DNA from 3 places in the Pseudomonas sp. LB3P25 genome. Region 2 is predicted to be linked to each of the others. Evidence: predicted binding sites of a transcription regulator. Region 2 holds the regulator's gene; each other region holds the start of a gene.

Region 1 (7,496 bases), 2.0 Mb from region 2:
TGCCAATCAGCAGGCCGACCAACATGGCTGCGATCACGAAGGTCAACGGGTAGAGGGTCAGAGTGTCGTTCAAGGGCATGTCAGATCGCTGAGCCGAGTTGGAAGATGGGCAGGTACATCGCAACCACCAGGCCACCGACGATAACACCCAGCACCACCATGATGAACGGCTCCATCAGGCTGGTGAGGTTATCGACCATGTTGTCCACTTCCTCCTCATAGAAGCTCGCGACCTTGTCGAGCATATCGTCCAGTGCGCCGGACTCTTCGCCAATCGCAGTCATCTGGATCGCCATGGTGGGAAAGATGCCGGAGGTGCGCATGGCAAAGTTCAGCTGCATACCGGTGGATACGTCCTGCTTGATGCGCAGCACCGCACGCTTGAATACGATGTTGCCCGTCGCCCCGGCTACCGAATCCAGGGCTTCTACCAGCGGCACCCCGGCGGCGAAAGTGGTCGACAGTGTGCGGGCGTAACGGGCCACGGCAGACTTGTACATCAACGTGCCAATCAACGGCAGTTTCAGTAACCATGTGTCCATCCAGTCCCGAAAGCCCTGCGACGTTTTAAAGGCGTGGCGCACGCCGAAAATCACCGCGATCAGCACGCCGAGCAACATCCACCACCACGCCTGCATGAACTCCGACAAGCCAATGACCATCACAGTGAAAGCCGGCAATTCGGCGCCAAACCCTTTGAATACCGATTCGAACTGCGGCACCACTTTGATCAGCAAAATTGCGGACACAATGATCGCAATGAACACCACAGCCAGCGGGTAGGTCATGGCCTTCTTGATCTTGGCCTTGAGGCTTTCACTCTTTTCCTTATAGGTCGCCACTCTCTCCAGCAGGGTATCGAGGGCGCCGGCCTGCTCGCCGGCATCTACCAGGTTGCAGTAGAGCTCATCGAAGTATTGGGGCTTTTTGCGCAGGGAAGCGGCGAAGCTGTTACCCGCCGCGACTTCCTGTTTTACCTCGTCTATCAGTGTGCGCATGGCCGGGTTATCGAAGCCTTCACCGATGATGTCGAAGGACTGCAACAGCGGTACACCGGCTTTCATCATGGTCGCCATCTGCCGGGTGAACAGGGCAATGTCCCGGGCCTTGATGCGCTTGCCCAGGTTGAAAATCGAGGTGGACTTCTTGCGTACCTTGCCGGGGTTGATGCCCTGTTTGCGCAACTGGGCCTTGATCAACGCCGGGTTCTGACCGCTCAACTCACCCGTCACTTTGGTGCCTTTGCGGTCTGTACCTTCCCAGGCGTAGACGCTGATTTTTGCTGCTTTGACCGCCATATTCAGTCCTTGGTGACCCGGTTGATTTCTTCAAGGCTGGTGATGCCTTGCATGGCCTTGAGCAGGCCCGATGTCCGCAGGTCGTTGAAGCCGTCTTTACGCATCTGACTGTCAATTTCCAGTGAATTGCCTTCGGCCATGATCAGCCGTTGCAGGTCCTGTGTGTTCTTCACCACTTCATAAATCCCGACTCGCCCTTTGTAACCGCCGTTGCAGTGATCGCAACCGATCGGTTCATAGATCGTGAATGAGCCGATGCGTTCCTCGGGGAAGCCTTCCTTGAGTAGCGCCTCCCGGGGAATCTCGATGGGTTTCTTGCAATGGCTGCACAGCTTGCGTGCCAGGCGCTGGGCAATGATCAGGCTGATCGAGGTGGCAATGTTGAAACCCGCGATGCCCATGTTGTGCAGGCGAATCAGGGTTTCGGCGGCGCTGTTGGTGTGCAGGGTCGACAGCACCATGTGGCCGGTCTGGGCGGCTTTGATGGCGATTTCGGCGGTTTCGAGGTCGCGGATCTCGCCGACCATGATCACGTCCGGGTCCTGTCGCAGAAATGAGCGCAGCGCCTGGGCGAAGTCCATTCCCTGTTTGGGGTTGACGCTGACCTGGTTGATGCCTTCCATGTTGATTTCCACCGGGTCTTCGGCGGTGGAGATGTTGATGTCCACGGTGTTGAGAATGTTCAGCCCGGTGTAGAGCGACACGGTTTTGCCCGAACCGGTGGGCCCGGTCACCAGAATCATCCCTTGTGGCTGCTTGAGGGCGGCCATGTACAGGTCTTTCTGATCGGGCTCATAGCCGAGGGCGTCGATGCCCATTTGAGCGCTGGACGGGTCGAGGATCCGGATCACCACTTTCTCGCCCCACAGGGTCGGCAGGGTGTTGACCCGGAAGTCGATGGATTTGCTCTTGGACAGATGCATCTTGATCCGTCCGTCCTGGGGCCGGCGCCGTTCGGAGATGTCGAGGCTGGCCATGACTTTCAGCCGCGCCGCGATCCGATTGGCCAGTTGAATCGGTGGTTTGGCGACTTCACGCAAAATACCGTCGGTACGCACCCGCACGCGGTAGGTTTTTTCATAGGGTTCGAAATGCAGGTCGGAAGAGCCGCTCTTGATTGCATCGAGCAACATCTTGTGGACGAAGCGCACCACCGGCGCGTCATCGGCATCTTGTCCGGCGAGGGCTTCCAGTTTGCTGTCATCGATCGACTCGATGTCCACACCATCGAGGTCAACGTCGGCCATGTCTTCCAGGCCGGCGCCTTGGGTATCGAAGAATTTTTCGATGGCGTCGCTGAGTTTGTCCTCCTCCACCAGGATGGCTTCAGTGTTCAGCCCGGTGCTGAACTGGATGTCATTGATGGCTTGCTGATTGGTCGGGTCGGAAACGCCCACGAACAACTTGTTGCCGCGCCGCCAGAGGGGCAGGGCGTGGTGCTGACGAATCAGCTTCTCGCTGACCAGTCCCTTGGGCTGGGTCTCCTTGTTCAGGCAGTTGAGGTCCAGCAGGGCCATGCCAAAGTGTTCCGAGGCAATCTCGGCCACCTGGCGGCTTTGCACCAGTTTGCTCTGCACCAGGTAAGTGACCAGGGAGATGCGATTGCGTAGGGCTTGCTGATACGCCTGTTGCGCGCTTTTGTCAGTGAGCAGCTCGGCCAGGACCAATTGTTTGGCCAGACCGCTAAGGGCGATGTCATTCATGGGGATACCGGACGCAGACAGTTCATGACTTATAGCCTAGTCAAGCGGCGGAACCAAACCAGCACTGCTCAGGTGACAAAAAGTGTCAGATAGTGCGGATCCTGGGGGTAGGAAAGGGCGTTTTGTTGGCCTCGTGCGCTTATAACAGGGGATGAAGGGCTTGGCATGGGCTGTGCTGTGGCTAGTTCAGATCATGAGATTTCGACTCATGCATGGAGCTTGTCTATGAATACTCAAAAAGGTTTTACCCTGATCGAACTGTTGATCGTGGTGGCGATCATCGGGATTCTGGCGACGGTTGCGCTGCCGCAGTATGCGAAGTATCAAGCGCGGGCGAAGGTCACCGCCGGTCTTGCTGAAATATCGGCTCTGAAGGTCCCCTTCGAAGACATTATGAATCAAGGCACCAACCCTACCCTCGCTCTGATCGGCGGTAAGGTGACCACAGGTAATTGCACGGTTACGGCATCGGGCACCGCTTCTACCGGTGTTGGCAGTATTGGCTGCACGATCCTCAATGCACCCGGTCAGGTGCTCGGCAAGACCATCACGCTTTCGCGCACACTCGCCGGTGGCTGGACTTGCGCCTCGACGGTACTCAAAGAGTACTCGCCTACTGGTTGCCCCGGCGTCTGATCCATTGTCAAGTCTGTCCCATGCCCCGCCTTTCACGACGCGGGGCATTTTTTTGTTCGCCGTTCGGGACAAAATGGAGTAATTGAGAAAACTTCCAACAATTCATGGCCTTAGGCCTGTGGTAAAACCCGCAACTTGCATGTAGATAATTTCCAAGTCATGCAATTTGCATGATTCCGAAAATTGATCATTTTTCTAAGGTAATGATTTATAACGATTTATTGTCTGTATCAAAGTTGGCACAGCGTTCGCAATATCTCCAGTAACCCTGCTGACAAGACACGCAGCAGACTTTATGAAAAACAGGAGTTACTCGTATGAAGAAGTTCGCTATCGCTGCCGCTACTGCTACCGCGCTGACCCTGACCATGGCCAACGCTGCATTTGCACAGACCACCACCGCCCAAGCCCCGATGACTCTGGCGGCGGGTGAAATGACTAAGGCTAAAGAATCCACTTCCGATACCTGGATCACTACCAAAGTCAAAGCAGACCTGGTGACCGAAAAAGGCATTCCTGGTACCGACATCAAAGTCGAAACCAACAAAGGCGTAGTGTCTCTGTCGTCCACCGTTGCGGTGACCGACGCTCAGAAAGCCACCGCCGTGGCTATCGCCAAGAAAATCAAAGGCGTCAAAGCGGTCTCCGCTGACGGCCTGAAAGCCGAGTAAGGCAAGACTTCTCGCCTGGACTGGGAGAAGGCGCGGCGGGCGGGCCGAGCAATACGTCTGCCGCCTCTGGAGAGTTCATGCGAAGGCCACAAGGATGTGGCCATTACAGGCCCCGGCATTCGTGTCGGGGCCTGTTCTATTTGGGAGACCTAAAACAACTGTGGGAGCGAGCCTGCTCGCGAAAGCGGACTTTCAGCCAACAGATGTGTTGAAAGTTAATCCGCCATCGCGAGCAGGCTCGCTCCCACATTGAGTTGTGGTGACTCAGTTACCGCGCTTGCTGGTGATCTGCTTCAAACGATTACCTTCAAAACGCAGGTACTGGTACATCCCGCCGTTGGGCCCGTAGGTCCATTCCTCGACTTGAAACTCTTCCCGTCGGTTGGCGCTGCGCTTGTAGCCCAACAGATCACGGCTGACCGGTTCACCGCATTTCTGCAGCACTTCGCTGGACCTGTCCCCGACACTGACCAATTGACTGCCGCAGCGCAGGGTGTCCGCTGCCGAGGCCTGACTGGCGGCCACGGCCAGAGTCAGGCTCATCAGCCATTTCGCGCCCATCACTCGGCGTCCAGATGCAGCGGCGTAACCACTCGACCGTCACTTTGTGCTTCGCCGAGGTTAGCGTCGACGAAGTAGACGCGGTCATCGGCCAACTGACCCTTGTCGACCAGATAGTCCTTGATGCTGCTCGCGCGTTCCTGACCCAACTGACGCAACAGTACGTCGCTGGAACTCCAGAATTTGATCACGTCTGCGCGCATCTTCGCGGTGCGTTCTTCCTTGCCCAAGTCTTTCCATTCGGCGGGCGGCTGCGTCTTCAGGCGCGTGCGGTAGATCCCTTCCAGCAGCGGACCTTTCTCGTTGTCCGGTACCTGCAGCAACGAGGCCTGAGCCGGCACCTTGTCACCGCGACGCTGGAGCATTTTGTAGTAGTTGTACTGGTATTCCCGCTCCAGACGTTGCTCGGCGATCAGCGGGCCATCGCTGCTGGCGGCAGCCGTGCCTTCGATTTCCAGGCGCAGGGCCGGACGTTCCTTGAGGGCCTGGGACAGTTTGACCAGCGAACCCTCGGCTTCCTTGCTCAGGTCGCTTGAACCCGGCGCAAACGACACAGTGCCCAAATCTTCCGAACCACTACCACTGACCAGCCCACCAATCATTTTGAACGGCGCCGCGGCGGCTTTGACGATCAGATTGCGCAGGGTCTGCCAGATGATCGGCATGACGCTGAACTGCGGGTTGTTCAGGTCACCGGTCACCGGCAGCTCAATGGAAATCTTGCCGTCGACGTCCTTGAGCAGCGCGATCGCCAGTTTCAGCGGCAGGCTCACGGCGTCCGGACTGTCGACTTTCTCACCCAGTTGCAACTGCTCGACCACCACTTTGTTTTCGGCCTTGAGCTGGCCCTTGGTGATCAGGTAATGCAGGTCGAGATTGAGCCGGCCCTTGCGAATGCGGTAACCGGCGAACTTGCCGGAGTAGGGCGTGAGCGTGGTCAGTTCAACACGTTTGAAACTGGTGGCGATGTCGAGGCTGGCCATCGGGTCGAACGGGTTGACCGAGCCCTTGATAGTGACCGGCGCATAGCGGTCGACCTTGCCTTTGATATCGACGCTGGCCGGTTTCGCCTGACGGCTGTCGATGGTGCCGATTTGCCCATTGAGCTGTTGAATGGCCGTGGCGAAATTCGGGGTCAGGCTGAAGTCGGCGAAGTTGGCCGAGCCGTCATTGATGGCAATGCCGCCAATGTGGATGCCCAGCGGTTTTTCCTTGCCGGCAGGTTTGGCTTCAGCCGTTTTGGCGCCGGAGTCGGGCGGTTGCGGAATCAGCAGATCATCGATGTTAGTGGTGCGGTCATCGTTGATCATGAAGCGCGCATAAGGCTGGAACAGGTTGACCTTGTCGATCGACAGGCTGTCGCCATGCTGATAGTTCAGGCCTTCGAGCACCAACTGCTGCCATTTGAGGAAGTCGCGGGTTTTGAGGGTGTCGAGGGTATGCAGTTGATCGACCTGAGCACGGCCGGTGACGCTGAATGCCAGCGGCTCGGTGCTTTTCAGATCGACCGCCAGATCGCTGCCGAGCATGCCGCTGCGCAGTTCCAGGCGAATGAACGGGGTGATGTAGGACTGGGCGACGCGCAGGTCGATGTCCTTGGTTTGTACTTTTAACTTGGCGCTGACCGGGGCGAGATTGACGATACCGTCTGCCGTGATCTTGCCTTGCTTGCCCACGCCCGTATCGAGCTTGAGGTTAAAAGGCGAGCCATTGAGGCTGTCGAAATTCTGCAGGTCCAGGTTCAGCGGGCCGACGTCCAGCGCCACGGCGGGTTGCGCCTTGCGATCAGCCAGATGCACCTGGTAATCGCGCAGTTGCACGTCTTTGAGCAGCACCTGCCATGGCTTGCTCGGTGGTGCCGGTTCGGGTTTCGGTGAATCGGCGGCTGCCGGGGTGCTGGCCGGTTCGGCGTTGGCTTTGGCGGCCGGTTTGGACGGTTGGCTGGCGAACAGTTTCTGCCAATCGAGTTGCCCGTCGGCTTCGAGGGCGGCCCACATTTCCAGTTTTTGGCTGCGGATCTTACCGACGACCACTTGCTGCTTGGCCAGGTCTACGGTCGTTTCGCTGATGTCCAGCCGCTCAAGCTTCGCCAGCGGTCGACCGTCTGGTGCTTTGATCGCGAACGGCGCGATGCTGACGGCGACGTTGCTCAACAGCAGTTCGGTTTCCTTGGCCAGGTTGAGTTTGTAGTCGGTGCTCAGGTTCAGGACACCGTTTTCCAGCACCAGTGGTAACGCGTCACGCACATAAGGCCAAAAGGCTTTCATCTTGCCATTGGTGATCTTCAGCTTACCTTCGGAGGCGATCGGGATCAGGCTGAAATTGCCTGTCCAGTCGATCTGTCCACCTGCCGGGCCGATGGCCACCAAGGTCATGTCGGCACTGTCTTCAGGCAGGGTACTGAGGTTTTTCAGTTCGAAGTTGAGTTTGTCGTAGAGGAATTCGATGGGTTCGCTGGGGCGTTGATCCTGGAAGTGAACGACACCGCCGGCCAGTTTGATCCGCTCGATGCGCAACGGGAACGGTTTGGCGTTCGGGTCGGCCGGGGTCGGTTCACTGGCGGGGATTTTGAACAGGCCAAGCAGATTGAGCTTACCGTCCTTGCCGAAGAGGATTTCGGTCTTGGA
Region 2 (7,496 bases):
CGGTGGCTAACGCTGCCAGTTTCGTGCGTGAACACGCCCACGGCATCACCCAGGCCCGTGGTGGCGAGGGTGCCGCTCGCGAATTCTGCGAATTGATCCTGCGCGCCCAGGGCCGCCTCGATGCGGCCAACGCCGCGTACCTGTGAGCCAACTATGCTGAGCAAAAAGTTTCGCAAATTCCTGGTGTTCGGTTGCATCGCAGCTATATTCGCGGCGGTCGGCTACTGGAATATCAGCCCGGAGCGCTTCCTCGACCGGCCGGTGGCAAAGGTCGATGAAACCATGATCGACTATTACGCGGTCAACGCCCACAGCGTGCAGTACCTGCCCGACGGCAAACTGCAATACGAAATGACGTCCGACAAGGTTGAACACCTGAAAGCGACCGAAGTGACGTTGCTGACCAATCCCGACCTGAACATGTTTCGCGGCACCGAGTTTCCCTGGCACGTCCAGAGCGAGCACGGTGAAGTGAATCCCGATGGCACTCAGGTCGAACTGATTGACTCGGTGCGCATCACGCGCTTCGACGAGAAAAACCGCAAGACCCTGATTACCACCACCCGCATGACAGTGTTCCCGCAGCAGCAATATGCGCAGACCGAGCAACCCGTTAGAATCGACGGCGCTGGTGGTGTGTCGACTGGCAAGGGAATGAAAGCGTATTTGAAAGAAAGCAGGATACACCTGCTATCGAACGTAAGAGGACAGTATGAGGCTCGTTAAAACCCTCCCTATTTTGCTCGGTCTGAGCGCAGCACTGGGAAGCGTGAGCGCCTGGGCTCTGCCGACCGATCAAGCGCAGCCTATCCGCATCCAGGCCGACGACGCCCAGCTGGACGACAAGAATGGTATTGCCACCTATAAAGGTGACGTGATCATCACTCAGGGCTCGATGAAGGTCACCGGCAATACCGTGACCATCACCCGCACCCCGACGGGTGACATCGATGTGGTGACCTCCGTGGGCAACCTCGCCTATTTCGAGCAACTGCAAACCCAGGGCGACACCAAGCCTGTTCAGGGCTGGGGAGTGACTATTCAGTACCACGCCTCGCAAAACCGCGTTGTGCTGATCGATAAGGCGAAAGTCATCGACAAGGACAACAACGTCACCCAAGGCGAGAAAATCGTCTACGACACGGTCAAAAAGCTGGCGAGCGCCGGTCGCGCCACAGGTAACAAAGTCACCGAGTCGCGTCCACGCATCGACATGGTGATCCAGCCGAAGAAGAAAACCGACGAGCAAAAGGCCCAGTAATGGCAACTCTGAAAGCTCAGCATCTGGCCAAGAGCTACAAGAGCCGCCAGGTCGTGCGTGACGTCAGCTTGTCGATCGACAGCGGTCAGATTGTCGGCCTGCTGGGTCCCAACGGCGCCGGCAAAACCACCTGTTTCTACATGATTGTCGGCCTGGTACAGGCCGATCAGGGCCGCGTACTGATTGACGATCTGGATGTCAGCCACCAGCCTATGCACGGTCGTGCGAAGGCCGGTATCGGCTATCTTCCGCAAGAAGCATCGATCTTCCGCAAACTCTCGGTAGCCGACAACATCATGGCGATCCTCGAGACCCGCAAGGAGCTCGACAAGACCGGTCGTCGCAAGGAGCTGGAAAACCTGCTGCAGGAATTCCACATCAGCCACATCCGCGACAATCTCGGCATGAGCCTGTCCGGCGGTGAACGCCGCCGCGTGGAAATTGCCAGGGCACTGGCCACCAACCCGAAATTCATCTTGCTCGACGAACCGTTCGCCGGCGTGGACCCGATTTCGGTGGGAGACATCAAGCAGATCATCTATCACCTCAAGGCCAAGGGCATTGGCGTGCTGATCACTGACCACAACGTCCGTGAAACCCTGGATATCTGCGAAACCGCCTACATCGTCAACGATGGCCAGCTGATCGCCGAAGGTGACTCTGCCACCATCCTGGCCAACAACCTGGTCAAGGAAGTGTATCTGGGCCATGAGTTCCGCCTGTAAGCACTGAGGTGTCTGGCTGGTTGCTCGGGCGCTTGTCTCGATAAAAAATCAATATTTTTTTATTGTTACAGCGCTCTAGGCAAACGCTGCAGTTTCGGGCATATAATTTGCTTATGTTTGGCGCTCCGGCGCCCTGTAGTGGATGGCGCATGTGCGCCGGCGAATAAGGTGTTAAGCCCCTGCCATGAAACCATCGCTAGTCTTGAGAATGGGCCAGCAGCTGACGATGACACCGCAGCTGCAACAGGCCATCCGCCTGCTCCAATTGTCGACCCTGGACCTGCAACAGGAAATCCAGGAGGCCCTGGAATCCAATCCGATGCTCGAACGCCAGGAAGAAGGCGACGACTTCGATAACGCCGATCCCTTGGCCGACAAAGCCGAACAGCAACCCAACGCCGACATTCAGGAACCCTCCTACCAGGAAACCGCCCCGACGGTTGATAACCTCGAGGAAGGCGACTGGAACGAGCGTATCCCCAACGAACTGCCCGTCGATACCGCGTGGGAAGACGTCTACCAGACCAGCGCCAGCAGCCTGCCGAGCAACGATGACGACGAGTGGGATTTCACCACCCGCACATCGGCCGGTGAAAGCCTGCAAAGCCACCTGCTGTGGCAACTGAATCTGGCACCGATGTCCGACACTGATCGCCTGATCGCCGTGACCCTGATCGACTGCATCAACAATCAGGGCTACCTGGACGAAACCCTCGAGGAGATTCTCGAAGCCTTCGACCCGGAACTGGACATCGAGCTGGACGAAATCGAAGCCGTCCTGCACCGCATCCAGCAATTCGAACCCGCGGGTATCGGCGCCCGCAACCTGGGCGAATGCCTGCTGCTGCAATTGCGTCAGTTGTCCGCCAAGACGCCTTGGCTGATCGAAGCCAAACGCCTGGTCACCGATTACATCGACCTGCTCGGCAGCCGCGATTACAGCCAGCTGATGCGTCGCATGAAGCTCAAGGAAGATGAACTGCGCCAAGTGATTGAACTGGTCCAGAGCCTCAACCCGCGCCCAGGCTCGCAGATCGAATCCAGCGAAGCCGAATACGTCGTTCCCGACGTGATCGTACGCAAGGACAACGAGCGCTGGCTGGTGGAGCTGAACCAGGAATCGGTGCCACGACTGCGGGTCAACGCTCAATACGCCGGCTTCGTGCGCCGCGCCGACACCAGCGCCGACAACACCTTCATGCGCAATCAGTTGCAAGAGGCCCGCTGGTTCATCAAGAGCCTGCAAAGCCGCAACGAAACCCTGATGAAAGTAGCCACTCAGATCGTCGAGCATCAGCGCGGCTTTCTTGAGTACGGCGACGAGGCAATGAAGCCGCTGGTCCTGCATGACATCGCCGAAGCGGTGGGCATGCACGAGTCGACGATTTCACGGGTGACCACGCAGAAATTCATGCATACCCCTCGGGGCATATATGAACTGAAATACTTTTTCTCCAGCCACGTCAGCACGTCCGAGGGCGGTGAATGCTCGTCCACGGCGATCCGCGCGATCATCAAAAAACTGGTTGCCGCGGAAAATCAGAAAAAGCCGTTGAGTGACAGCAAGATCGCTGGTTTACTGGAGGCACAAGGCATTCAGGTGGCTCGCCGCACCGTCGCCAAGTACCGCGAATCCCTCGGGATCGCGCCTTCGAGCGAACGCAAGCGGTTGATGTAGAGCCACGCCACAGCGTTCCAGTGGCAGGCATTTCTGCCTGCCGCTTTATGCACTGGCAACGAAGGAGAAGCTGTATGCAAGTCAACATCAGTGGACACCAACTGGAAGTGACCGAACCTCTTCGCACCTACATCGGCGAAAAACTCCAACGATTAGAGAGGCATTTCGACAAGATAACCAACGTGCAGGTCACGATGACGGTCGAAAAGCTCAAGCAGAAAATCGAAGCCACGCTGCATATTCCCGGGAATGAAGTGGTCGCCAACGCGGAACATACCGATATGTACGCGGCGATCGACGCACTCACCGACAAGCTCGATAAACAACTCAAAAAGCATAAGGAAAAGACCCAAAGCCTCCTCCAGGGCGCGACCGGTCGTTAACACTCCCAACCCATGATCCGACTTGAAAGCATCCTGACCCCCGGCCGTTCCCTCGTGAACGTGCCGGGCGGCAGTAAAAAGAAAGCCCTCGAGCAAATTGCCAACCTGATCGCCCGGGAAGTGCCGGATCTGGAGATGCAAGATGTCTTCGAGGCTCTGATTGCCCGTGAAAAACTCGGTTCCACCGGTTTTGGCAACGGCATCGCCATCCCACACTGCCGCCTGAAGGGTTGCGACGCGCCCATTAGTGCCTTGATGCACTTGGACGCCCCTATCGATTTCGACGCCATCGACGGCGCTCCGGTTGACCTGTTGTTCGTTCTACTGGTCCCACAAGCGGCCACCGATGCGCACCTGGAGCTACTGCGCCAGATCGCCAGCATGCTCGATCGCAAGGAAGTGCGTGAAAAACTGCGCAGCGCCCCGAGTAATGAAGCCTTGTATCAGGTTGTCCTGAACGAGCAAAACGGTCATTAATCATGCGCTTGATCATCGTCAGCGGCCGCTCCGGCTCAGGTAAAAGTACCGCACTCGATGTTCTCGAGGACAACGGCTACTACTGCATCGACAACCTGCCCGCCGGTTTGTTGCCGGAACTGGCCGAACGCGCGTTGATTCACACCGAGCTTGCACAACCGCTGGTTGCCGTATCCATCGATGCGCGTAACCTGCCGAGTCACTTGTCGCGGTTTCCCGAACTGCTCGAAGAAGTGCGCAGCCGGCATATCCAGTGTGATGTGCTTTATCTGGACGCCGACGAAGAAACCTTGCTCAAACGTTTCTCGGAAACCCGCCGTCGTCATCCGCTGAGCAATGCCAATCGCTCACTGGCCGAGGCCATCAACGATGAAACCAACCTGCTCGGGCCGATTGCCGACCTCGCCGATCTCAAAGTAAATACCACCAACCTGAACCTGTATCAGCTGCGCGATACCATCAAGCTGCGCCTGCTGAACCAGCCGGAGCCCGGTACGGCGTTCCTGGTGGAGTCTTTCGGCTTCAAGCGTGGCATGCCAGTGGACGCTGATCTGGTGTTCGACGTGCGTTGCCTGCCAAATCCCTATTGGAAGCCGGAGTTGCGCGATCAATCCGGGCTCGACCAACCGGTTGCCGAGTACCTGGCGGCACAGCCGGACGTCGAAGAGATGTTCCAGGACATATCCACCTACTTGTTCAAGTGGCTACCGCGCTTCGCCGCCAGCAACCGTGCTTATGTCACCATTGCCATTGGCTGCACCGGCGGACATCACCGCTCCGTCTACCTGACCGAACGTCTGGGCCAGGCCCTGCAAAAATCCCTGAAGAACGTCCAGGTTCGCCACCGCGACCTCAGCTAAAGGATTCACACCGCGATGCCTGCTCTGGAAATTGAAATCATCAACAAGCTGGGCCTGCATGCCCGCGCTTCTGCAAAATTCGTTGGCGTCGCCGGTGAGTTCAAGGATTGCACGATCAGAGTAGGACGCACGCCGGAATCCACGGTCGACGGAAAAAGTATCATGGCAATGATGATGCTCGCTGCGGGTAAGGGCACCAAAATCCACCTGAGCACCGAAGGTGAAAAAGCTGATGAGGCGCTGCAGGCATTGGTGGATTTGATCAATGACTACTTCGGCGAAGGCGAGTAACACCTCGCCCTGTAGCAGCTGCCGAAGGCTGCGTTCGGTTCGGGCCGCGTTCGGACGAAGCAGTCGTAAAATTGGGCTCTGCGGTATGTCAGGCAGACCGCGTGAGCAGGGTTTACGACTGCTGCGTCCGAACGCGGCCCGAACCGAACGCAGGCTTCGCCAGCTGCTACATAGTCAGTGTCAAGCCAATGCTGTATCCATCACCATCATCAAGCAAAACCTGATCAGCAGCCCAAGACCGGCTCGCCCCCTGATGCTGCACCGATCAGGAACGCCTTGACCCAGGGATGCCATCGCTGGCGAGCCGTGATCCTTACAGGGACGGCGCAAGGCGCATAAAAAAGGCCCACCACCCAATGGGTGGTGCGCCTTTTTTTGTGCAACTGACGGGGTTTAGCTACCCGCTACCGTCATGCGCTCGATCAGCACCGAACCTGTACGAATGTTGCTGCGCAATTCCAGATCATTACCGACCGCAACGATCTGTTTGAACATGTCACGCATGTTGCCAGCGATGGTCACTTCCTGGACCGCAAACTGGATTTCGCCGTTCTCGACCCAGTAACCCGCCGCGCCACGCGAGTAATCGCCAGTGACCATGTTCAGGCCCTGGCCCATCAATTCAGTCACCAGCAGGCCGCGGCCCATGCGGCGCAGCAAGGCTGCCTGGTCTTCGTCACCATGGGTGACGAACAGATTATGCACGCCACCCGCGTTGGCGGTACTCGGCATCCCGAGCTTACGACCGGAGTACGTGCCAAGAATGTACGACACCAACTCGCCCTTTTCGACGAACGGTTTGGCGTACGTCGCCAGACCGTCGCCGTCGAACGCCGAACTGCCCAGCGCGCGCATCAGGTGCGGACGTTCATCGATGGTCAACCATTCCGGGAACAACTTCTGTCCCAGGGTGCCTTCGAGGAACGACGATTTGCGATACAGACTGCCGCCGGAAATCGCCGAGAGGAAACTGCCGAACAAACCACCGGCCAGTTCCGCGGAAAACAGCACCGGCACTTCGCAGGTCGGCACCGGGCGTGCGCCCAGACGACTCGCCGCCCGTTGCGCGGCACGCTGGCCGATGCTCTCCGGAGAGGCCAGCAAATTGCCCTGACGGTTCACGTCATACCAGTAATCGCGCTGCATCTGGCCATCGGCTTCGGCGATCATCACGCAGCTGAGGCTGTGACGAGTCGACGCGTAGCCACCGATAAAACCGTGGCTGTTGCCATAAACGCGGCAGCCCTGATGGGTGCTGAGGGTGGTGCCATCGGCGTTCTTGATCCGGCTGTCGGTGGCAAATGCCGCCGCTTCACAGGCCAGGGCCTGCTCGATGGCTTGCTCCGGGGTGATGTCCCATTGATGGAACAGGTCGAAATCCTGCAAATCCTTGGCCATCAGCGCGGCGTCCGCCAGGCCCGAAGCTTCGTCTTCCGAGGTGTGCTTGGCGATGGCCAGTGCGGCGGCGACGGTTTCGCGAATCGCCTCAGGACCACTGGCCGACGTGCTGGCCGAGCCCTTGCGCTGGCCGACGTACAAGGTGATGCCAAAGCCCTGATCGCGATTGAACTCAACGGTTTCGACTTCCCGCTGACGCACCGTGGTCGACAAGCCCTGCTCCAGCGACACTGCCACTTCACAGGCACTGGCGCCCTGGCGCTTGGCTTCAGCGATGATCTGCTCGACTTGTTCTTGCAGTGCCGGCAACGCTTGTGGGCCGACGCTTTCAACTGCACTCATGCTGTTCTCCACTCAAATTCTGCTTTCGGCTAGGGCCTTCGAGCGACCGGGCCGGACAAGCGGCCCCCGACTGGTTATCAT
Region 3 (7,496 bases), 3.1 Mb from region 2:
CGCAAGGGTTGAGCCAACAAGTCGTAGCCCAGCGGCGAACCCAGTTTGCTTTGGGTCTGGCTATAAAGCACCGCCACGTACTCATCCCGTTCAGCCGCCAGTTGCAGTTGGCCGTCGGCATTGAGTTCACGAACAGTGAAGTCGGGTAAACCCTCGGCACGCACCTGGCGTTCAAACTCCGCTCGTTCGGCGCGGGTGATCCTCTTGGCGAACGAATACGCCTGAGTCCGGTGCAGCAGCGGTTGGGTGTAACCGTCGAACTCCTCGCGGGAGACCGAATCGGAATTGGCAAAGAACCGGCGCAGGCCATCGAGGCGCTGCTCCTGATCTTCGAAGCGTTCTTCGATACGGCTGTAACGTTCACTGGCCAGCAGTTGGAAACGTTGCCGCAATTGTTGGTGAAACAGATTCAGCGTCGACCACGCCAGCAATCCCGTGAGAATTCCGCCGACGATCAATACCAGCAGCGCGACCAGCCAGGCCGAGACATCTTCACTGATAAAACCCAGGATCTTCGGGCGCACGGCGTGCAACGACATAGACGCAACTCAAAACGCCAGGTGCGGGAAAGCCCATTGGCCATGCGTTGAGTTATAGCTATTAGCCATCAATTTGACCAGCACAGAAAGAAGCCAAGAGCCTTTAAAAATCAAGGCTCTGTGGATCCAATTCCTTCAGCTGTCAACGAGCCGTGATTTTCCATGCCCGGTGGATTTTGCCATTACGGGCGAAATCCGGATCGATGGTCTGGGCGGTGATTTCTTCTACGGCATAACGCTCGGTGAGGTTCTCCTCGAGCTGGAACTTGCGGAAGTTGTTGGAGAAGTACAACACGCCGCCCGGGGCCAGACGCGCCATGGCCAAGTCGATCAATTGCACCTGGTCACGCTGCACGTCGAAGATCCCTTCCATGCGCTTGGAGTTGGAGAACGTCGGCGGATCGATGAAGATCAGATCGTATTCGTCACGGCAGGCATCGAGCCAGGCCATCACGTCGCCCTGCTCCAGACGGTTCTTCTCGGAGAAACCGTTCAGCGACAAGTTGCGACGCGCCCAGTCCAGATAGGTTTTCGACAGGTCGACGCTGGTGGTGCTGCGTGCACCGCCCTTGGCTGCGTGAACACTGGCGGTTGCGGTGTAGCTATACAGGTTGAGGAAGCGCTTGCCGGCCGCCTCTTTCTGGATCCGCATGCGCATCGGCCGGTGATCGAGGAATAACCCGGTATCGAGGTAATCCGTGAGGTTCACCAGCAGCTTCACGCCACCTTCGTTGACCTCGACGAACTTGCCCTGTGCCGCTTGGCGTTCGTACTGCTTGGTGCCGCTCTGACGCTCGCGACGCTTGACCACCACGCGGCTCTTGTCGATGTTCAGGGCCTGCGGAATGGCGGCCAGGGCATCGAACATACGCGCCGAGGCTTTTTCCGGATCGATGGATTTCGGCGCGGCGTACTCCTGGACGTGGACCCAATCCTGATACAGGTCGATGGCCATGGAGTATTCCGGCATGTCGGCATCGTAGACGCGGTAGCAGTCGATGCCTTCACGCTTGACCCACTTACCGAGAGCCTTGAGGTTCTTTTGCAGGCGGTTGGCAAACATCTGCCCGCCTTCGCTCAAGCGCGGCTGCTCGATCACCACCGGTGCCGGTTTGATCGGGTTGCCGTTCTTGTTGTATTTCTCGTACTTGCCTGGCGCTACGTCGTTGTCTGCGACGTCGACTTCGGCCTGCTCACGCTCGACCTGACGCTGTTCCGGAGTGCGACGTTCGCCGGTGACGAACTGGTCCGGCGTGACTTTGATCAGCAGCAATTTGCACGGCAACGCGCCGTTCCAGAACGAATACTGTTTGTGGCTGCGGATGCCCATGCGCTTGCCCAGGTCCGGGGCGCCGGTGAATACCGCGGCTTCCCAGTTCAAGCAGGCCTGACGCAGACGTTCGCCGAGGTTCTGGTAGAGATAGAGCAAGCTCGCTTCATCACCCAGACGCTCGCCGTACGGTGGGTTGCAGATCACCAGGCCTTTCTGGTTCTGGTCCGGACGCGGTTCGAACGTCCCGACTTCGCCCTGGTAGATCTTGATCCACTCGCTCAGGCCGGCACGTTCGACGTTGTTGCGGCCCGGTTGAATCAGGCGCGGATCGGCTTCGTAACCGCGAATCCACAGCGGTGGCTTGGCCAGACCGGCCGCGGCACGGGCGGTGGCTTCTTCGTGAAGCTTTTTCCACAGCGCCGGCACGTGGCCGAGCCAGGCCGTGAAGCCCCACTGCTCGCGACGCAGGTTCGGCGCCATATCGGCGGCAATCATCGCCGCTTCCACCAGGAACGTACCGACACCGCACATCGGGTCAGCCAGCGCGCCACCATCGGCCGCAATACGTGGCCAACCGGAACGGATCAGGATCGCGGCCGCGAGGTTTTCCTTCAGCGGCGCCGCGCCCTGCTGCAAGCGATAGCCGCGCTGGTGCAGGCTGTGGCCGGAGAGGTCGAGGGACAGAATCGCTTCGCCACGGTCCAGGCGCAGGTGAATGCGCAGGTCCGGGTTGAGCTTGTCGATGGACGGACGGTCGCCCTGCGGTGTGCGCAGTTTGTCGACGATGGCGTCCTTGACCTTCAAGGCGCCGAAGTGGGTGTTGTCGATGCCCGAGCCGTGACCGCTGAACTCAACGGCCAGGGTGCCATCGTTGAGCATGTGGTCTTGCCACTCGATATCCAGCACACCGTGATAGAGGTCTTCGGCGTCCTTCATCGGGAAACGCTTGAGCACCAGCAGCACCCGGTTCGCCAAACGCGACCACAGGCACAGGCGATAAGCGGTTTCCATGGTGGCCATGCCGCGCACAGCCGAGGTGTGCTCACGCGCTTCTTCAAGGCCAAGCCCGACGGCTTCCTCGATGAGCAGGCCTTCAAGGCCTTTTGGGCAAGTGAGGAAGAGTTCGAAACGATCGGACATGGTAATTCCAGAGCCTTTAGCTAAGTGAACCGGCAACGCATTGCCGGTCCGGTTTTCAATCAGGCGCTTTTCTAAAAGAGCGCCCGCGTGGCACGAAGGTGTGCCGTCCCACCCCGGCAAGCTCGGGTTAAAAGAGCTTAGATGCAAAGGCAGATAAAAAAGTTGATGCAACAAAATGTCATAAGTCGACCCTTCGTCGAATAATCCCCCTGCCCAATAGGAGGAATTCTCAATAAAGGATTAACCCCATCATCCAGCGCGGGGCCGATCATACCGGGGTTTTGCCAATAAACACGGGACAACATCGTGTTACTTATGGCCCATACCACCTTAATGGTTACGTCCTTATGACAAAACGATCATTCCCTCGATGTGACGCATTGGTTAGAACTCAATACAGGTTGACGTCGCAACGGCGTCAACACCTTGGCTCGCGACGCCGGCAGCGAGCCCCAACGGCAGGATTTTTTCTGCCAGACCTCAATTGAGGTCGACGCGATAAATACAGTCAACAAGTGAGGGCAACACCCTATGAGAAGACTTAAGCGTGATCCGTTGGAAAGAGCATTTTTGCGCGGATATCAATATGGCGTTGGTGGCAAATCCCGTGAGCTTTGCCCATTTACTCTACCGTCGGTACGCCAAGCCTGGATTAACGGCTGGCGAGAAGGACGCGGCGACAACTGGGACGGTATGACCGGCACTGCGGGAATCCATAGACTCAACGAACTTCACGCCGTCGGCTAATACAGGGCACACACTCCGACACGACAATCTGATTACGTAACGACTTACCACGCACGCCCCATCCGGGCGGCGGGCTCCGGCCCAGGGGCTCCTTCGAGGAGCCCTTTTTTATGCCTGCTCTCTGGCTGAGCTCCATTCCCTGTAGCAGCTGCCGAGCCTGTGAGGCTGCGTTCGGCTGCGCAGCAGTCGTGAGATCAGACACCGCGGTCTTGCCGACACACCATGCATGCAGGGTTTACGACGGCTTCGCCACCGAACGCAGCCTCGCAGGCTCGGCAGCTGCTACAAGTCAGCGTAAGGCTGCTATGGCGTCTACAGACTCACGAATCAGCGCCGGGCCTTTATAGATGAAGCCGGAATAGAGTTGCACCAGGCTCGCACCCGCAGCGATTTTCTCAGCCGCGTGCCTGCCTTCGGTGATGCCGCCCACGGCGATGATCGGCAAGCGACCAGCCAACTCGGCCGCCAGCACCTTCACGGTGTGGGTGCTCTTGTCGCGAACCGGTGCGCCGGACAAACCGCCCGCCTCATCGCCGTGCTCCATGCCTTCGACGCCGACGCGGCTCAGGGTGGTGTTGGTGGCGATCACCGCGTCCATCCCGGTTTCGATCAGCGCTTGCGCGACCTGAGCGGTTTCTTCATCGGTCATGTCCGGCGCAATCTTGATTGCCAGTGGTACATGTTTGCCGTGGCGCAGCGCCAGTTCTGCGCGGCGAGTGGCCAGGTCGGCCAACAGTTGCTTCAGCGAATCGCCGAATTGCAGGCTGCGCAGGCCCGGGGTGTTCGGCGAGCTGACGTTAACCGTCACGTAGCTGGCGTGGGCGTAGACCTTGTCCAGGCAGATCAGGTAGTCGTCGACCGCACGCTCCACCGGGGTATCGAAGTTTTTGCCGATATTGATGCCCAGCACGCCCTTGTACTTGGCCGCCGCCACTCGGGCCAGCAGGTGATCGACGCCGAGGTTGTTGAACCCCATGCGATTGATGATCGCCTCGGCTTCCGGCAGACGGAAAATGCGTGGCTTCGGGTTGCCCGGCTGCGGACGCGGGGTGATGGTGCCGATTTCGACAAAACCAAAACCCAGTTGCGCAAAACCGTCGATGGCCGCGCCGTTCTTGTCCAGACCGGCCGCCAGACCCACCGGGTTCGGAAAGTCCAGGCCCATGACAGTCACCGGCATTTTCGCCGGCGCCTTGCACAGCAAGCCGTTGAGGCCCAAACGCCCGCCCGCGCCGATCAGGTCCAGGGACAGATCGTGGGAGGTTTCCGGGGAAAGTTTGAACAACAGCTGACGGGCCAGGGTGTACATGGGCGGGTTTGACTCTGGGCTACGAAAAGTGGCGGCGATTATAGCCGGGCATCGGGGTTGCAGGCGAGGCGCGCGACAAAATCAGCGAGCGATGGCATATGCCTTGCACCGTCACTGACATCAGCACTCATGCCAACGGCGGGATGAGTCGAAAGACAAAGGCGTCGTCACTTGGCCTTGCTCTGGCAAGCAGCCCGGTCCGGCGCTTTTTTATGGAAGGTGTTTACTGATGATTGAAGTTCCAGCCAACCCTCTGGCCTGGGTCAACGGCAGCGATGCCCCGGAAAAGACCGAAATCAACCTCGGCTTCATGGCCCTGAGCGACTGCGCCTCGGTAGTGGTCGCGGCCACGCAGGGCTTCGCCCAACCTTATGGCCTGACCCTGAACCTCAAGCGCCAGTCGTCCTGGGCCAACCTGCGGGACAAACTGGTCAGTGGCGAACTCGACGCCGCCCACAGCCTGTACGGTTTGATCTACGCCGTGCATTTGGGCATCGGCGGTGTCGCGTCCACCGACATGGCGGTGCTCATGGGCCTGAATCAGAACGGCCAAAGCATCAACCTCTCCCATGGCTTACAGACTTTAGGCGTGACCAGTCCTGAAGCACTGGACCGACACGTGCACCAAAGTCGCCCAAAACTCACCTTCGCCCAGACATTTCCTACGGGCACCCACGCCATGTGGCTGTATTACTGGCTCGCGAGTCAGGGCATCCATCCGTTGCAGGACGTCGACAGCGTGGTCGTGCCGCCGCCGCAAATGGTCGCGCACCTGCAAGCCGGGCGCATCGACGGCTTCTGCGTCGGCGAGCCATGGTCCGCCAGCGCGGTGCAGCAGAACCTGGGGTTCACGATGGCCACAACGCAGGCCATCTGGCCCGATCATCCGGAAAAAGTCCTCGGTTGCACCCGCGCCTTTGTCGAGCACTATCCCAACACCGCACGGGCGCTGGTGATGGCGATCCTCGAAGCCAGCCGTTTTATCGAACAAAGCACCGAAAATCGCCGCAGCACCGCGAAGCTGTTGAGCGCGCCCCAATACCTCGACGCACCACTCGACTGCATCGAACCGCGGTTGCTCGGTGACTACGCCGATGGCCTGGGTAATCGCTGGCAAGACCCGCACGCACTGCGCTTCCATGGTGACGGCGAAGTCAATCTGCCGTATCTGTCCGATGGCATGTGGTTCATGACCCAGTTCCGCCGTTGGGGCTTGCTGCGCGACGACCCGGACTACCTGGGCGTGGCCCGTCAGGTCCAGCAACTAGACTTGTATCGAGAGGCCGCCACCGCTGTAGGTGTGGCCGCGAGTGATCAGCAAATGCGCAGTAGCCAGTTGATCGACGGCAAGGTCTGGGATGGCCTGGACCCCGCCGGCTATGCCCGCAGTTTCAAGCTGCACGCCATTAGCGACAGCTCGCCCCTTCTCGCCAGCCGCTGACAGGAGACTGCGAATATGTTGCGTATCCTGCTGATCAACGACACCGCAAAGAAAGTCGGTCGCCTGAAGGCGGCCCTGACCGAAGCCGGGTTCGAGGTGATCGACGAGTCGGGCCTGACCATCGACCTGCCCGCGCGCGTCGAAACGGTGCGTCCGGACGTGATTTTGATCGATACCGAGTCACCGAGCCGCGATGTGATGGAACAAGTGGTGCTGGTGAGTCGCGATCAACCGCGGCCGATCGTGATGTTTACTGATGAACATGACCCCGATGTGATGCGTCAGGCGATCAAGTCCGGGGTCAGTGCCTACATCGTCGAAGGCATCCACGCACAGCGCTTGCAGCCGATTCTCGACGTGGCCATGGCGCGCTTTGAAAGCGACCAGGCCCTGCGCGCCCAACTCAACGCCCGTGACCTGCAACTGGCCGAGCGCAAGCGCATCGAGCTGGCCAAAGGGCTGCTGATGAAAATGAAGGACTGCAACGAGGAAGAGGCCTACACCCTGATGCGCCGCCAGGCCATGAGCCGGCAGCAGAAGCTGATTCAGGTGGCGGAACAGATCATCGCCATGAGTGAGTTGTTGGGCTGATTCCCCCTGTGGCGAGGGAGCTTGCTCCCGCTGGGCTGCGAAGCGGCCCCAAACAGCCAACCCGGTGAATCAGACACAACACGGCAGCAGGATTACGACTGCTTCGCAGCCGAGCGGGACGGTGCGGCGATCCGACAAGCTCCCTCGCCACAACAATCTCCATACCCACAACTGCCACCTGTTGGCACAGATCTCGCTAGGTAATCGCTACAGGTAACCAACGGCGGTTGCCCCACCTACGACAAAGACGTCGCTCACCTCATTTGCCCATTGGCGAATCCGGTGGCGGCGTTTTTTTGTTTTGGCCCCACAGACCGGGGCCGGTGGTGCGGCCGATGCGGCGCCCCACCTGCAAGCTCATGACTCCTTCTCGAGACTCCTAACAGCTGAGGTGCGCGATGAAATCAAGCTTCTGGAAATCTGGCCATACCCCGACATTGTTCGCGGCCTTCCTCT

What was found. The regulator sigma-54, encoded in region 2, starts transcription at its own class of promoters, with help from an activator protein. The targets are predictions, from matches to a motif close to ANTGGCATNNANNTTGCTNT.
Region 1: ACYZTW_RS28715 (pilin) is a predicted target of sigma-54. The motif match lies at 3,161-3,180, and genes of this name have one in related genera.
Region 3: ACYZTW_RS23750 (CmpA/NrtA family ABC transporter substrate-binding protein) is a predicted target of sigma-54. The motif match lies at 5,099-5,118, and genes of this name have one in related genera.

The regions. Positions count from the first base shown of each region.
Region 1 is NZ_CM142711.1:6,232,649-6,240,144, reverse strand. Features, by position in the region: gene ACYZTW_RS28730 (prepilin peptidase) at 1-79, opposite strand, end outside; gene ACYZTW_RS28725 (type II secretion system F family protein) at 81-1,298, opposite strand; gene pilB (type IV-A pilus assembly ATPase PilB) at 1,301-3,001, opposite strand; gene ACYZTW_RS28715 (pilin) at 3,227-3,637, shown strand; gene ACYZTW_RS28710 (BON domain-containing protein) at 3,955-4,308, shown strand; gene ACYZTW_RS28705 (DUF2845 domain-containing protein) at 4,573-4,869, opposite strand; gene ACYZTW_RS28700 (DUF748 domain-containing protein) at 4,869-7,496, opposite strand, start outside.
Region 2 is NZ_CM142711.1:1,211,437-1,218,932, reverse strand. Features, by position in the region: gene ACYZTW_RS05235 (KdsC family phosphatase) at 1-146, shown strand, start outside; gene lptC (LPS export ABC transporter periplasmic protein LptC) at 154-726, shown strand; gene lptA (lipopolysaccharide transport periplasmic protein LptA) at 713-1,261, shown strand; gene lptB (LPS export ABC transporter ATP-binding protein) at 1,261-1,986, shown strand; gene ACYZTW_RS05215 (RNA polymerase factor sigma-54) at 2,171-3,664, shown strand; gene hpf (ribosome hibernation-promoting factor, HPF/YfiA family) at 3,739-4,047, shown strand; gene ptsN (PTS IIA-like nitrogen regulatory protein PtsN) at 4,060-4,524, shown strand; gene rapZ (RNase adapter RapZ) at 4,527-5,384, shown strand; gene ACYZTW_RS05195 (HPr family phosphocarrier protein) at 5,400-5,675, shown strand; gene pmbA (metalloprotease PmbA) at 6,069-7,415, opposite strand.
Region 3 is NZ_CM142711.1:5,158,018-5,165,513, forward strand. Features, by position in the region: gene ACYZTW_RS23730 (sensor domain-containing diguanylate cyclase) at 1-539, opposite strand, end outside; gene rlmKL (bifunctional 23S rRNA (guanine(2069)-N(7))-methyltransferase RlmK/23S rRNA (guanine(2445)-N(2))-methyltransferase RlmL) at 682-2,952, opposite strand; gene rmf (ribosome modulation factor) at 3,484-3,699, shown strand; gene ACYZTW_RS23745 (quinone-dependent dihydroorotate dehydrogenase) at 3,989-5,008, opposite strand; gene ACYZTW_RS23750 (CmpA/NrtA family ABC transporter substrate-binding protein) at 5,238-6,449, shown strand; gene ACYZTW_RS23755 (ANTAR domain-containing response regulator) at 6,465-7,040, shown strand; gene ACYZTW_RS23760 (nitrate/nitrite transporter) at 7,439-7,496, shown strand, end outside.